3 regions of the Serratia bockelmannii genome follow, and region 3 is predicted to be linked to each of the others. Evidence: predicted binding sites of a transcription regulator. Region 3 holds the regulator's gene; each other region holds the start of a gene.
The links. The regulator CRP, encoded in region 3, controls carbon source genes, mostly activating them, when cyclic AMP is high. The targets are predictions, from matches to a motif close to ATGTGANNNNNNTCACAT.
Positions count from the first base shown of each region.

Region 1: aaeR (HTH-type transcriptional activator AaeR) is a predicted target of CRP. The motif match lies at 1,890-1,907, and genes of this name have one in related genera.
Region 2: ACSJLU_RS11720 (YjcB family protein) is a predicted target of CRP. The motif match lies at 1,824-1,841, and genes of this name have one in related genera.

Region 1 covers NZ_CP196512.1:4,648,759-4,653,466, reverse strand. Annotated here, with positions in the region: gene uriH (uridine-preferring nucleoside hydrolase UriH) at 1-146, opposite strand, end outside; gene ACSJLU_RS22185 (zinc ribbon domain-containing protein) at 354-629, shown strand; gene ACSJLU_RS22180 (hypothetical protein) at 626-970, shown strand; gene aaeR (HTH-type transcriptional activator AaeR) at 961-1,872, opposite strand; gene aaeX (p-hydroxybenzoic acid efflux pump operon protein AaeX) at 2,187-2,390, shown strand; gene aaeA (p-hydroxybenzoic acid efflux pump subunit AaeA) at 2,398-3,333, shown strand; gene aaeB (p-hydroxybenzoic acid efflux pump subunit AaeB) at 3,333-4,708, shown strand, end outside.
Region 2 covers NZ_CP196512.1:2,428,773-2,433,480, reverse strand. Annotated here, with positions in the region: gene mrdA (penicillin-binding protein 2) at 1-1,623, opposite strand, end outside; gene ACSJLU_RS11720 (YjcB family protein) at 1,918-2,199, shown strand; gene ACSJLU_RS11715 (MarR family winged helix-turn-helix transcriptional regulator) at 2,236-2,682, opposite strand; gene ACSJLU_RS11710 (multidrug efflux MFS transporter) at 2,934-4,133, shown strand; gene ACSJLU_RS11705 (nuclear transport factor 2 family protein) at 4,305-4,708, opposite strand, start outside.
Region 3 covers NZ_CP196512.1:4,843,819-4,848,526, forward strand. Annotated here, with positions in the region: gene ACSJLU_RS23055 (hydrolase) at 1-230, shown strand, start outside; gene ACSJLU_RS23060 (YheU family protein) at 227-460, shown strand; gene ACSJLU_RS23065 (phosphoribulokinase) at 612-1,481, shown strand; gene ACSJLU_RS23070 (OsmC family protein) at 1,520-1,927, opposite strand; gene crp (cAMP-activated global transcriptional regulator CRP) at 2,310-2,942, shown strand; gene ACSJLU_RS23080 (YccS/YhfK family putative transporter) at 2,993-4,708, shown strand, end outside.

The DNA.
Region 1 (4,708 bases), 200 kb from region 3:
AGCGCGTTGCGCGTCACTTTGTCCAGCGTTTGGTTACCCACCACGGTGGTGACCGCCAGTAGGTCGATCTGCGGATTGCCCCAGGCCAGCAACAGGGCGATGGCGTCGTCATGCCCCGGGTCACAGTCCAGTATGATTTTTTTCATGGTTATTCCTGATGCAGGGAGAGGTTTCCGCAGCATAACGCAGCGCGGTGGCGTGGGATAATGCCGATGGTGCTTTTGTTAACGGCATCAAAGCCTTGCCACTTTTACGATGTAATGAAACGTAAATCCTTCTCGTCGGGCTTTACCCTGGAGTTTACTCCAGGGTTTACAGTGAGGTTCAGCGTCAATGCACAGAGGAGAGGCGGGATGAGCTTACTGAAACGGTTGTTGGGGCAAGGCGGTATTAACGGCGGTCATCTGCGTGCGAGCCACGGCGGTGGGCATCATGGCAACCGCTATAACCAGCATGGCGAGCCGGGGCCGCAGTGTCCGGAATGCCGGGCCGTGAATAAATCGGGCGCCCGTTATTGCCACCGCTGCGGTCAGCCGTTTGCCGCGGCGAGCGCCACCTGCGGACAGTGCGCCGCGCCGCTGCCGCCGGGGAGCCGCTTTTGTCCGCAGTGCGGCGGCGGTGTGCCGTGAACCGGGGCGGTTGGACACTCGCGCTGCTGCTGGGTGCCATGGTGCTGTGGACGCTGCTGGCCTGGGGCGTCGCCGGGGGGCTGGCCTGGCTCCCGACGTTGGCGGAGGCAGCCGGGAAAGCATCGTTGCCGGTGAACGGTGCGCTGAGCCTGGTGCCGCAGGCGGTGTTGGACGTCTGGCTACCGTGGCTGAAACAGCTGGCCAGCGGGCTGGCGAGCTATTTTCCTCTGCTGCTGACCTGGGCGGGCTACGCCGTCTGGCTGTTGTGGGGCCTCGGTATGTTGGCGCTGACGCTGCTGGGTGCGCTGGCGCACCGTTATTTGAGCACGGCTCAGCGATAGCCCTGATAGACTGCCGCGACGCGTTCGAAATAGTCGGTTAAATAATTGATGCACACCTGCACCTTCAGCGGCAATTTGTCCTTCTCGGTATAGAGCGCGTAGATCGGCCGCGGATCCGAATGGTAGCTTTTGAACAGGATCTCAATTTCGCCGCGTTTGATCTCTTCGATCACCCACATCAGCGGAGCGTAGGCGATGCCGGCGCCGTTTTTCAGCCAACGGATCATGGTGGAAGAGTCGTTGGTGACGAAGCGCCCCTGCGGGGAAATGCGCGTGGTGATGCCTTCCGGCGACATCAGTTCGAATTCGCTGTCGGGCCGCACGCTGTACTCCAGCCAGGAGAAGTTGACCATGTCGCTCGGCTTCTGCGGCGTGCCGTGTTGGCTCAGGTAGCTTTTGGCGGCGCACACCACCATCGGCATCTGCCCCAGGCGGCGGGAGAACAGGCTGGAGTCCTGCAGCGCCCCGGTGCGGATCACCAGATCCAGCCCGTCGGTGATCAGATCCGGCGCCGGAATGCCGGTCACCAGGTTGACCGTCAGACCCGGGTACTCTTTCATCATCTCGGCGGTCATGTTCGCCAGCACGTTTTGCGCCATGGTGGATGAGCTGCCGATGCGCAGCGTACCGGCGGGCGTATTGTTAAACGCGTACAGCTGCTCATGCACTTCGCTGACTTCCTGCAGCATGCGTCGGCAGCCCTGATAGTAGATTTTGCCGGCCTCAGTCAGGCCGATGCTGCGCGTGCTGCGGTTCAACAGCTTGACCTGCAGCTCATTTTCCAGTTTCGAGACGGTTTGGCTGATCGATGAAACGCTCATGCCGAGTTGGCGCGCGGCCGCGGTAAACGACCCGAACTCAACCACTTTGGCGAATACCGACATCCGTTTTAATCTTTCCATTATTCACTCTGGCTTAAAAGTGATTTAGATCACAGATTGTTGATGCCTTGATAGTAAGCAGGCTAATATAACGTGGTCGGGTGAATAGACCTTACCAACGTGCGAGAGCGATCGGCGACGTAATCCTGCCGCTCCTCCGGCACCCTCGCAATCCCTGTCGTGGACGTCTGCCCCAAAGTTTAACCTTTTTTCGGGTTCGTGACCTGGACAAGCTGTCTGGTCAAGATTTGTGGCGCGCGCACGCTAAAATGTAAAGAGAATGTGAATGGCGAGATGTGTCTTTCCCCGGCGCAGTGAACAATAAGGAAAAAGTGATGAGTTTGCTTCCGGTTATGGTCATCTTCGGACTGTCGTTTCCGCCGGTGTTTTTCGAGCTGCTGGTGTCGCTGGCGCTGTTTTTTCTCTTGCGCCGCCTGCTGCAGCCGACGGGGATTTACGATTTTGTCTGGCATCCGGCGCTGTTTAATACCGCGCTGTATTGCTGCTTGTTTTATCTGATTTCGTGTCTTTTTGTTTGAGGTCGCTGTGAAAAATTTTTCGATAAAAATAACCCGAATCGCGATCACTTTGATTCTTGTGCTGCTGGGCATTGCCGCGGTATTCAAGGCCTGGGTGTTCTACACCGAGTCGCCGTGGACGCGTGATGCCAAGTTCACCGCCGACGTGGTGGCGATCGCGCCGGACGTCAGCGGCCTGCTGACCGACGTGCCGGTGGTGGACAACCAGCTGGTGAAGAAAGGTCAGGTGCTGTTCGTGGTCGATCGGCCGCGTTATGAGCAGGCCTTGGCGGAAGCCGGCGCCGACGTCGCCTACTATCAGACGTTGGCGGCGGAGAAACGGCGTGAGGCCGGCCGCCGCGTGAAGTTGGGCGTGCAGGCGATGTCGCAGGAAGAGATTGACCAGTCGAACAACTCGCTGCAGACCGTGCAGCACCAGCTGGCGAAGGCCATTGCGGCGCGCGAGCTGGCGCAGCTGGATCTGGAGCGCACCACGGTGCGCGCCCCGGCCGATGGCTGGATCACCAACCTCAACGTACACGCCGGTGAATACATCACCCGTGGGTCGGTGGCGGTGGCGCTGGTGAAGAAAGATTCCTTCTACATCCTGGCGTACCTGGAAGAGACCAAGCTGAACGGCCTGAATAAGGGCGATCGCGCGGAGATCACTCCGCTCGGCAGTAACCGCATCATGCACGGCACCGTCGACAGCGTGGCGGCGGCGGTGAACAACAGCAGCAGCACGGTGAACAACAAAGGGTTGGCCTCGATCGACAGCAACCTGGAGTGGGTGCGCCTGGCCCAGCGCGTGCCGGTAAAGATCCTGCTGGACGCCAAGGACCAACAGCATCCGTACCCGGCCGGCACCACCGCCACCGTGGTGATCGTTGGCAAAAACGATCGCAATGCCGACAGCGGCTCACCTTTTGTGCGCCTGATGCACCGGCTGCGTGAGTTCGGCTAATGAGCAGCCCAACCTTTATCCGGCTGAGATTCGCCTTCAAACTCAGCTTCGCGATTGTGTTTGCGCTGTTCGTCGGCTTCCATCTCAATCTGGAAACCCCGCGCTGGTCGGCGATGACCGCCGCCATCGTCGCCGCCGGCCCGGCCTTTGCCGCCGGCGGTGAACCCTTCTCCGGCGCCATCCGCCACCGCGGCTGGCTGCGTATCATCGGCACCTTTATCGGCTGCTTCGTCGGCTTGATCATTATCATCACCACCGCCCGCGCGCCGGTGGTGATGCTGCTGCTGTGCTGCATCTGGGCCGGTTTCTGCACCTGGCTTTCTTCACTCATCAAGGTGGAGAACTCCTATGCCTGGGGGCTGGCCGGATATACCGCGCTGATCATCATCGTGACGGTCGCTACCAGCGAGTCTCATCTGCTGGAAGCGCCGCAGTTCGCCATCGAGCGTTGCAGCGAGATCGTGCTGGGGATCGTCAGCGCCGTGTTGGCGGATCTGCTGTTCTCGCCGCGTTCGATCAAACAGGACATCGATCGGGCGGTGGATCAGCTGCTGGTGGCTCAATACCGCCTGATGCAGATGTGCATCAGCAACGCCGACAAAGAAGACATTGATCGCGCCTGGAGCAATCTGGTCAAGAGCACCACGGCCCTGGACGGCATGCGCAACAACCTGATGATGGAGTCCTCGCGCTGGCAGAAGGTCAATCGACGGGTGAAGGCGCTGCATACACTGTCGCTGACGCTGATCACCCAGGCCTGCGAAACCTATCTGATCTTGTTGAATCACCCGGAGGCACTGAAAGACAGCCTGCGGGAGCAACTGATGGTCCCGGCGGAAACCCCGCAGGAGATCCACAAGCGCATGAAGCTGTTGCGCCAGGTGCTGACCACGCATCGTTCCGAGGAAACGCTGCCGACCATCACCGGCTGGGTCGGCGCGGCGACGCGCTACCTGTTGCTGTCGAAAGGCGTGCACGCCAACTGCAGCATCAGCGCGGTGGAAGAGGGAGTGTTGAGCAACGAAACCGTGGTCAAACCGACTTCGGCGGAAGGGCATCACGCGATGATCAACGGCTTGCGTACCTTTGTGGCGACGGCCTTCGGCAGCCTGCTGTGGCTGTGGACCGGCTGGACGTCCGGCAGCGGTTTTATGGTGATCATCGCGGTGATCACCTCGCTGGCGATGCGCACCCCGGCGCCGCGCATGGTGGCGATGGATTTCGTGCTGGGCATGCTGGCGGCGATCCCGGTCGGTTCCCTGTTCTTCATGGTGATCCTGCCGGCGACCCAGCAGAGCATTTTGCTGCTGTGTCTCAGCCTCGGCCTGCTGGCGTTTTTCATCGGCATCGAGGTGCAGAAGCGGCGGCTCGGTTC
Region 2 (4,708 bases), 2.4 Mb from region 3:
ATACGGCGCGGTGTGGAACAGTTTGTAACCGGTGCCGTTCGGCAGGTTGGCCATGCCGTACATGCCGTTGCGCACGATGCCCCAGTAAGGCGAGTGGGGATCGCCGATCTGCGCCGCTTGCGCCGGCGGCTGGTAGCGCGTCACCCGGTTGCCCTGCTGCAGCGAATACAGCAGGTGCGGCGTTTTCACCTGGCCGTTGTTGATCAGCGTGGTCAGCGCTTTTACCATCTGGATCGGCGTCGCCACCCAATACCCCTGGCCGATGCCCACCGAAACCGTATCCCCCTGATACCAGCCCTTTTTGTGCACCTTCAGCTTCCAGTCGCGGCTCGGCAGCACGCCGCGGTACTCTTCGTTCAGATCGATGCCGGTGGACTGGCCGTAGCCGAACTGGCTCAGCCAGTGGTGGATACGGTCGATGCCCATCTCATACGCCACCTGATAAAAGAAGGTGTCGGCGGATTCCTCGATCGCTTTGGTGACGTTGAGTATGCCGTGGCCGGTTTTCAGCCAGTCGCGGTAGCGGCGTTCGGTGCCGGGCAGCGTCCAGGTCGGCGCGCCGAAAAAGGTAGTGGTGGGTGTGATCACCCCGGCGAACAGCGCAGAAACGGCCATGTAGGGCTTCACCGTCGACGCCGGCGGGTACAAGCCCTGAGTGACGCGGTTGATCAGCGGCAGATCCGGGTTGGTCAGCAGCGTCTTATAAGCCTGATAGCCGATGCCTTTGACGAAAGGATTGGGATCGTAGCTGGGGCTGGAGACCATCGCCAGGATGCCGCCGTCGCGCGGATCTTCCACCACCACCGCGGCGCGCTGCCCCTTCAGCACCGATTCGATGTACTGCTGCAGCGGCAAATCCAGCGTCAGGTAGATGTTCTTGCCGGCCTTCGGCGGCTGCTCCTTCAGCAGGCGGATCACCCGCCCGTGGTTATCCACCTCCACCTCCTGATAGCCGGTGGTGCCGTGCAGTTCGGACTCGTAATAGGCCTCGATGCCCTGTTTGCCGATGTTGCGGTCGGCGGCATAGTTCTCGCTCAGCCCGGCCTTGTCCAGGCGTTTGAGATCGCTGTCGTTGATCTTCGACACATAGCCCAGCACGTGCGCCAGCTGGGCGCCGTAAGGATATTCACGCTGTTGATAGGTATCGATCGTCACCCCGTCGAAACGGTATTGATTGACGGCAAAGCGCGCCACCTCGGTGTCGTTCAGCCCGGCTTTGAGCGTCACCGGCTTGTAACGGCTGTTGTGGTGCATGTCGTCGCGAAACGCGCTGATGTCTTCCGGCGTCAGGTCGACGATCGGCGTCAGCGCCTGCAGCAACGCCGCCATGTCGGTGATTTTGCTGGGCGTGATCTCGATACGATACAGTGTCACGTTTCGCACCAGCGGAGTGCCGTTACGATCGAAGATCAGCCCGCGGCTGGGGGCGATCGGCAGCATCTTGATGTCATTCTGGTTGGAGCGCGTCTGGTAAAAGCCGTGCTGGCGGATTTGCAGCCGGTAGAGGTTGACGATCAATACGCCGAAGCAGACCACCACCAGCGCCAGCGCCACGCCTGCCCGGCCGATAAACAGCCTTTCTTCCGCAGAGTGGTCGCGAATTGTTTCTTTTAACAGGGCCATGCAGTGCCGGTACCTTTTGCGTCACATTTCCCCGCAAAATCAGGGAGCTGAAAAGCCGGCAAGCATAGCGTTATCGGGCGCGACGCCCCATGAAAAGGTTGCTAATGAAATGGCATAACTGTTTCAGCATATTGGAATGTTACCGGCGGCGATTTTTTCACCGCGATCCCCATTGAGCCCCCGTTCGCCCCAATGCTACAATGTGATCTTAATCACACTATTACCGATATTCCCCCGCATTTCCCTGTCGGCGCCCTGCCGGATGCGGCTTTTTGTTACATAGGATCGAGTTCGATGAGTACCATTGCCACCGGTTTAGTCATGATGCGCTGGGAGTTGCTGAGCGCCGTGATGATGTTCTTCGCCAGCCAGTTAAACGTCGTTTGCCGTAAAACCAGCCGCAACGGCATGGCGTTCATGTTCAGCAGCCTGGGCCTGTTTACCGCCTGCTGGTTCGTGATGGGCCTGATGGGCATCCACCTTACCCTGGAAGCCTTCACCCAGTTCTGGTCATCGGCCTGGGATCGCTACGTGGACGTGGTCAGCACCATGCCGGTCGATTGGCCGATGCCGTAACCTCGCTGCACGGGCGGCGCACCGGCCGCCCAGCGATTATTCCTCGTCCGTTGGCGCCGCCGCCAGCCGCGCCATCAACGCCCCCGCCTCAACCAACAGCGCCTGTTCTTGCTCCGTTAAACAACTTTCCATCGCCGCCAGCAGCCACGCCTCGCGCCGGCTGCGGCTTTGCTGCAGCAGGCCCAGCCCGGCGGGCGTCAGACGTACCCGCACCCGGCGTTTATCTTCGGCATCCGGCGTGCGCACCAGCAGCCCGTCGGCCTCCAGCTCACGCAACGCGGCCGCCAGGTTAGAGGAACGCATGCGCTCCGATTCCGCCAGCAGCGACGGCGTCGCCTCGCCGCCGTGGCGATCGATAGCCCCCAACAGCATCAGCTGGGCCCAGGATTTTTCGTCGCTACGCGACTCGCGCCGTAAACGGCGCACCAGCGACATTAACTGCGTGCGCAGCAGCGTCACGTCTTCAGGGTGATCTTTTTTCATTGGCATCAATCTAGCGTTCAGTTTATCCCTGCTTTCACACCGCCGGATCGCGCAGTGCCCTGCCTGGCTACCGCGCCGCTCTGGCTTAACCTAGTTACCTATGATAATATAGCTATTAATATATAGCAAAAAAGACACTGCATCGGCAGGGTTACGTTTGCTCACGCATTTGCCCCTCGCCGATTAATTTGCAGTGTTATTATTATTTTGATTAATAAATCCCTCCTTATTCAACGTGGTACGGTAAGCCGATGGAAGCGTGGAAAGTCAATCTGATCTCGGTCTGGCTCGGGTGTTTCTTCACCGGGCTGGCGATGAGCCAAATCCTCCCTTTTCTGCCGCTGTACGTCGAACAGCTCGGCGTCAGCGATCACCAATCCCTCAGCCTGTGGTCCGGGCTGGTGTTCAGCGGCACCTTTTTGGTCTCGGCGGTGGTCTCGCCGCTGTGGGGCAGCCTGGCCGACCGCAAAGGCCGCAAGCTGATGCTGCTGCGCGCCTCGCTGGGCATGGCGATCGTCATCGCGCTGCAGGGGCTGGCCACTAACGTGTGGCAGCTGTTCGCGCTGCGCGCCCTGATGGGGCTGACGTCCGGCTATATTCCCAACGCCATGGCGCTGGTCGCCTCGCAGGCGCCGCGCGATAAAAGCGGCTGGGCGCTGGGCACGCTCTCTACCGGGCAGATCTCCGGCGTGATCGCCGGGCCGCTGTTGGGCGGGCTGATGGCCGACCATCTGGGGCTGCGGGTGGTATTTTTCGTCACCGCCGGGCTGATGTTCGTCAGCTTCCTGGTGACGCTGTTCCTGATTAAAGAGCGGCGCATCACGGTGAAAAAAGCGGATCAGCTGAGCGGCAAGGCGGTATTCCGTTCGCTGCCCTATCCGACGCTGATCGTCACCCTGTTCGTTTGTACCCTGATGATCCAGCTGGCTAACTCGTCCATCAGCCCGATCCTGACGCTGTTCATTCGCGAGCTATCGGGCGACGTCAGCAATATCGCCTTTGTCAGCGGCATGATCGCCGCCGTGCCCGGCATTGCGGCGCTGATCTCGGCGCCACGCCTCGGGCGGCTCGGCGATCGCATCGGCACCGCGCGCATCCTGATCGCCGCGCTGCTGTTCACCACCGGCCTGTTCGCCGTGATGGCCTGGGTCAATACGCCGCTGCAGCTGGGCATTCTGCGCTTCCTTCTGGGTTTTGCCGACGGCGCGCTGATGCCGGCGGTGCAGGCGCTGCTGCTGAAGTATTCCTCCGATCAGGTGACCGGGCGCATCTTCGGCTATAACCAATCCTTCATGTACCTGGGGAACGTGGTTGGCCCGCTGCTGGGATCGGGCATTTCGGCGATGATGGGGTTCCGTTGGGTGTTCGCCGTCACGGCAGTCTTGGTGCTTTGCAATGCGCTGCAGCTGCGCCATCAGTTCAAAAAAGTGGAAAATCAACGTGCGGGATAACGGGGAATGTGGGGAAACGCCTCAAGCAGTGGCGGGACAATGACGCCCATCAACCGTACCACCACTGCCAAAGGCGGCCGTAGCCTACTCGACGCGGCGGTCATTTAATATTTATGTAAGTAAATAAAGTGTTGCAGGCGCGTAGAGGGCCGCCGCAGCGGCCCTTGTGGCTCAGAACATGGTATTGTCGTTAGCCGATTTTTCCGGCACATCCTGATTGACGTCCCAATGCTCGGTGATTTTCCCCTGATCGTTCACCCGATAAATATCCACGCTGGCGGTGCCGCGATCCTGCGGGTTATTTTGGTATTTGACGTGAACGTAGACCAGATCGCCGTTGACCGCGCTGCGGTATATTTTGGCGCTGTATTGCGGATTGTCTTTAAAGGTCTGGCTGAAGAAATCGAGGAACGGCTTGATGCCGTCGCCGACGAACGGGTTATGCTGCTTGTAGTTTTCCACAATCAGCCTCTGCGCCACGCCGATGTCGTGGCGGTTGAAGAAGCCCGCGTACAGATCTTCCACCACCTTCAGCTTTTGCTGGGCATGATGATAGCCGCCCTTGCCGGCCGACT
Region 3 (4,708 bases):
TGTTGCCGGCGATCCAAACGCCGCTGCTGATCATCCATGCGAAGGACGATCCCTTCATGACCCATGAGGTGATCCCCGACGTCGCCGGCCTGCCGCGCAATATCGAATATCAGCTGACCGAGTTCGGCGGCCACGTCGGCTTTGTCGGCGGCACGCTGAAAAAACCGCACATGTGGCTGGAGCATCGCATTCCGGCCTGGCTTTCCCCTTATCTGGACATCCCGACGTGATCATTCCCTGGCAAGAACTGGCAACCGACACCCTGAACAGCCTGATCGAATCCTTTGTGCTGCGCGAAGGCACCGATTACGGCGAGCACGAACGATCGCTGGAACAGAAGGTGGAGGACGTGCGCCGCCAGCTGAAAAACGGCGAGGTGGTGCTGGTATGGTCAGAACTGCATGAGAGCGTCAACATCATGCCGCGCGGCCAGTTCCGCGCCGGGCAGGAAGAAATTTAGTGGCGTTCGGTTCTATGACTGACGGAAAAAATCAGGTAACAATGGGACATTGCAAACCAGCGAGCGCCATTTTTTCCTGACATAGAGAGCGTCAACAAGAGCCACAATAATCCCCTGACGCCGGCGCATTCAACACGGAGTGACAACCACCATGTCTGCCAAACATCCCGTTATCGCGGTGACCGGTTCCAGCGGCGCCGGCACCACCACCACCAGCGTGGCGTTCCGCAAAATCTTCCAACAGCTCAACATTCGCGCCGCCGAACTGGAGGGCGACAGCTTCCACCGCTACACCCGGCCGGAAATGGACGCGGCGATCCGCAAGGCGCGCGATCTGGGCAGACACATCAGCTATTTCGGCCCCGAGGCCAACGACTTCGGCCTGCTGCAGCAGAGCTTTATCGAGTACGGCAAAAACGGCACCGGCCGTTCGCGCAAGTACCTGCACACCTACGACGAAGCGGTGCCCTACAATCAGGTGCCGGGCACCTTCACCCCATGGGAGCCACTGCCGGCGCCGACCGACGTGCTGTTCTACGAGGGGCTGCACGGCGGTGTGGTCACCGAACACCATGACGTGGCCAGCCACGTCGATCTGCTGGTCGGCGTGGTGCCGATCGTCAACCTGGAGTGGATCCAGAAGCTGATCCGCGATACCGGCGAGCGCGGCCACTCCCGCGAGGCGGTGATGGATTCGGTGGTGCGTTCGATGGAAGATTACATCAACTACATCACGCCGCAGTTCTCGCGCACCCACATCAACTTCCAGCGCGTGCCGACGGTGGACACTTCCAACCCGTTCGCCGCCAAAGCCATTCCCTCACTGGATGAAAGCTTCGTGGTGATCCACTTCCGCGGGCTGGATCAGATTGACTTCCCCTATTTGCTGGCGATGCTGCAGGGCTCGTTTATCTCGCACATCAATACGTTAGTGGTGCCGGGCGGCAAGATGGGGCTGGCGATGGAGCTGATCATGGCGCCGCTGGTGCAGCGATTGCTGGAAGGCAAGAAGATCGAATAAATGCGTTGAGCGCGGCGGCGGGCCGCGCTCCGTCTCGATTACGCCGGTTGGCGGATCTCGAAACTGTGGGTCACCGTGGCGGCCTTGTTGAGCATCAGCGCCACCGAGCAGTATTTCTCCGCCGACAGGTTCACCGCACGCTCTACGATTTTGTCAGTCAGATCCTGACCGGTGACGATGAAGTGCAGATTGATATGGGTGAACAACCGCGGGGCTTCTGCACGGCGCTCGGAGGTCAGCTTCACCTCGCAGTCGCGCACGTCGTTGCGCCCTTTTTGCAGGATGGACACCACGTCAATCGCGCTGCAGCCGCCCACCGACATCAGCACCATTTCCATCGGGCTCGGCGCTTTATCGCCGGCGTTGCCGTCCATCAGCACCTGGTGGCCGGAGGCCGATTCACCCAAAAACGTTAACCCTTCCACCCACTTAACTCTTGCCTGCATTCTGGTCACTCCGGTTAATTTCTTAAAATCAGAGTACGCTTTCGCATAGAAACAGGCAACGTAACCTGATGCTAATCATGCTGAAGCGAGACAACACGAGACACCCGCCTTACTCTGTGCTACAAACAGAGCCGCAATAAATCTTTCCGGGACACTGAATTTCAGGGAAACGCCCAGAGAAAGGCTCCTTTACCGGTATGTTAACAGAATGTAGCTTGCAGCGCTTACGGCAAGTTAATATGCTAGAGCGACAGCGTATTTTTATGACACGCCTCAAAACTTGCCGGTAGCCCTCGCTCATGACTGCGGCTACAGGCGGGTTTTACAGGGAACTCTGACCCCTGTGACACAAGGCAGCGATAACAACAGAGGATAACAGCGAATGGTTCTCGGCAAACCGCAAACAGACCCTACTCTCGAATGGTTCCTGTCTCATTGCCATATCCACAAATATCCATCGAAGAGTACGCTGATTCACCAAGGTGAAAAGGCCGAAACGCTTTACTACATCGTGAAAGGCTCCGTCGCGGTGCTGATCAAGGATGAAGAAGGTAAAGAGATGATCCTGTCCTACCTCAACCAGGGGGATTTCATCGGCGAGCTCGGATTGTTCGAAGAAGGCCAGGAGCGCAGCGCCTGGGTTCGCGCGAAAACCGCCTGTGAAGTGGCCGAAATTTCCTACAAGAAATTCCGCCAGCTGATCCAGGTGAACCCGGACATCCTGATGCGCCTGTCCGCCCAAATGGCGAGCCGCCTGCAGGTTACCTCCGAAAAAGTGGGCAACCTCGCCTTCCTGGACGTGACCGGCCGCATCGCGCAAACCCTGCTGAATCTGGCGAAGCAACCCGACGCCATGACTCACCCGGACGGCATGCAGATCAAGATCACCCGTCAGGAGATCGGCCAGATCGTCGGCTGCTCGCGTGAAACCGTTGGCCGTATTCTGAAAATGCTGGAAGATCAAAACCTGATTTCCGCCCACGGCAAAACCATTGTCGTCTACGGCACCCGTTAATCCCTGAAGAAACGGCGCAATCTGCGCCGTTTTTTTGTCTGCTCTCTGCCATGTGGCGCCGCCTGATCTACCACCCGGAAATCAACTACGCACTGCGACAAACGCTGGTGTTGTGCCTACCGGTGCTGTTTGGCTTGTTGATAGGCCAGCTGCAGCTCGGCCTGATGTTCTCTCTGGTGCCCGCCTGCTGCAATATCGCCGGTCTGGACACGCCGCATAAGCGCTTCTTTAAACGGCTGATCGTCGGCGGCTCGCTGTTCGCCTTCAGCAGCGTGCTGTTGCAACAGGCACTGCTGTGGCACGTGCCGCTGCCGGCGCTGATGCTGGGCCTGGCGCTGCTGCTCGGCGTTACCGGCGAAATCAGCCCGCTGCACGCCCGGCTGTTGCCGGCGGCGCTGGTGGCCGCCATCTTCGCTCTCAGCACGGCCGGCACGGTGCCTGTCTGGCAGGCGCCGCTGCTGTACGCGATCGGCACCGTCTGGTACGGCTTATTCACCTGGTTCTGGTTCCGGCTGTGGAAAGAGCAACCGATGCGCGAGACGCTCAGCCAGCTCTATCTGGAACTGGCGGACTACTTCGAAGCCAAATACTCCCTGCTGACTCAGCACACCGATCCGCAGACCGCGCTGCCGCCACTGCTGGTGCGCCAGCAAAAGGTGATGGATCTGATCAGCCTGCTGTACCAACAGCTTAATTTCCTGCCGCACGCCAACAACCTCGATCAAAAGCGACTGCAGCGCGCCTTTCAGGTGGCGATGGATCTGCAGGAGCACATCACCGTCAGCCTGCATCTGCCGGAGGAAGTGCAAAAACTGGTGGAGCAGAGCCAGGCCGAAGCGATCATTCGCCGCAACGCTCAGGTGATCGCCGCCCGGCTGCGCGTGGTGGCGCACGATATACTCTACCATCAACATTCGAAGCGCTTTTCCATGGCCCACGAGCTGGCGGCGCTGGAAAAAATGGCGGCGCAGCATCCCGATAACCCGGTCGGCCAGTTTTGTTATTACCACTTCAGCCGCATCGCCCGCCTGCTGCGCACCCAGCATCCGCTGTACCGCCGCGATCTGATGCCCGGCCAGCACCGCCTGCCGTTTTGGCCGGCGCTAGCCAGCTATCTGTCGTTCAAATCTACCGCCCTGCGCAACGCCGCGCGGCTGGGGGTGACGCTGGCGGTCGGCAGCAGTCTGGGGGCGGTGTTCAACCTGCCGAAGCCTTACTGGATCCTGCTCACCATCATGCTGGTGAGCCAAAACGGGTATAACGCCACCCGGGTGCGTATTCAGCACCGTGCGCTGGGCACGATTGCCGGGCTGTTGCTGGCGGCCGGGCTGCTGCAGCTGCAGTTACCGGAAGGCGAAACGCTGAGCATCATGCTGGTGATCACGCTGCTAGCCTACCTGGTTTCACGCAAGAACTACGGGCTATCGGTGATTGGCTTTACGGTGACGGCGGTTTACACCTTGCAGCTGCTGGCGCTGAACGGCTCGCATTTTCTGGTGCCTCGTCTGATTGATACCTTGATCGGCTGCGTGCTGGCGTTCGGCGGCACCATTTGGCTATGGCCGCAGTGGCAAAGCGGGCTGCTGCGCAAGAATGCCCATCAGGCACTGGAAAACGATCAAGCCGCGCTGCGGCTGATGCTGGAACAGCCGGAGCCGGACGCCACCGCGTTGGCCTATGCCCGCATGCAGGTCAACCAGGCGCACAACGCGCTGTTCACCTCGCTCAATCAGGCGATGCAGGAGCCGGGATTCGCGTCGAACTAT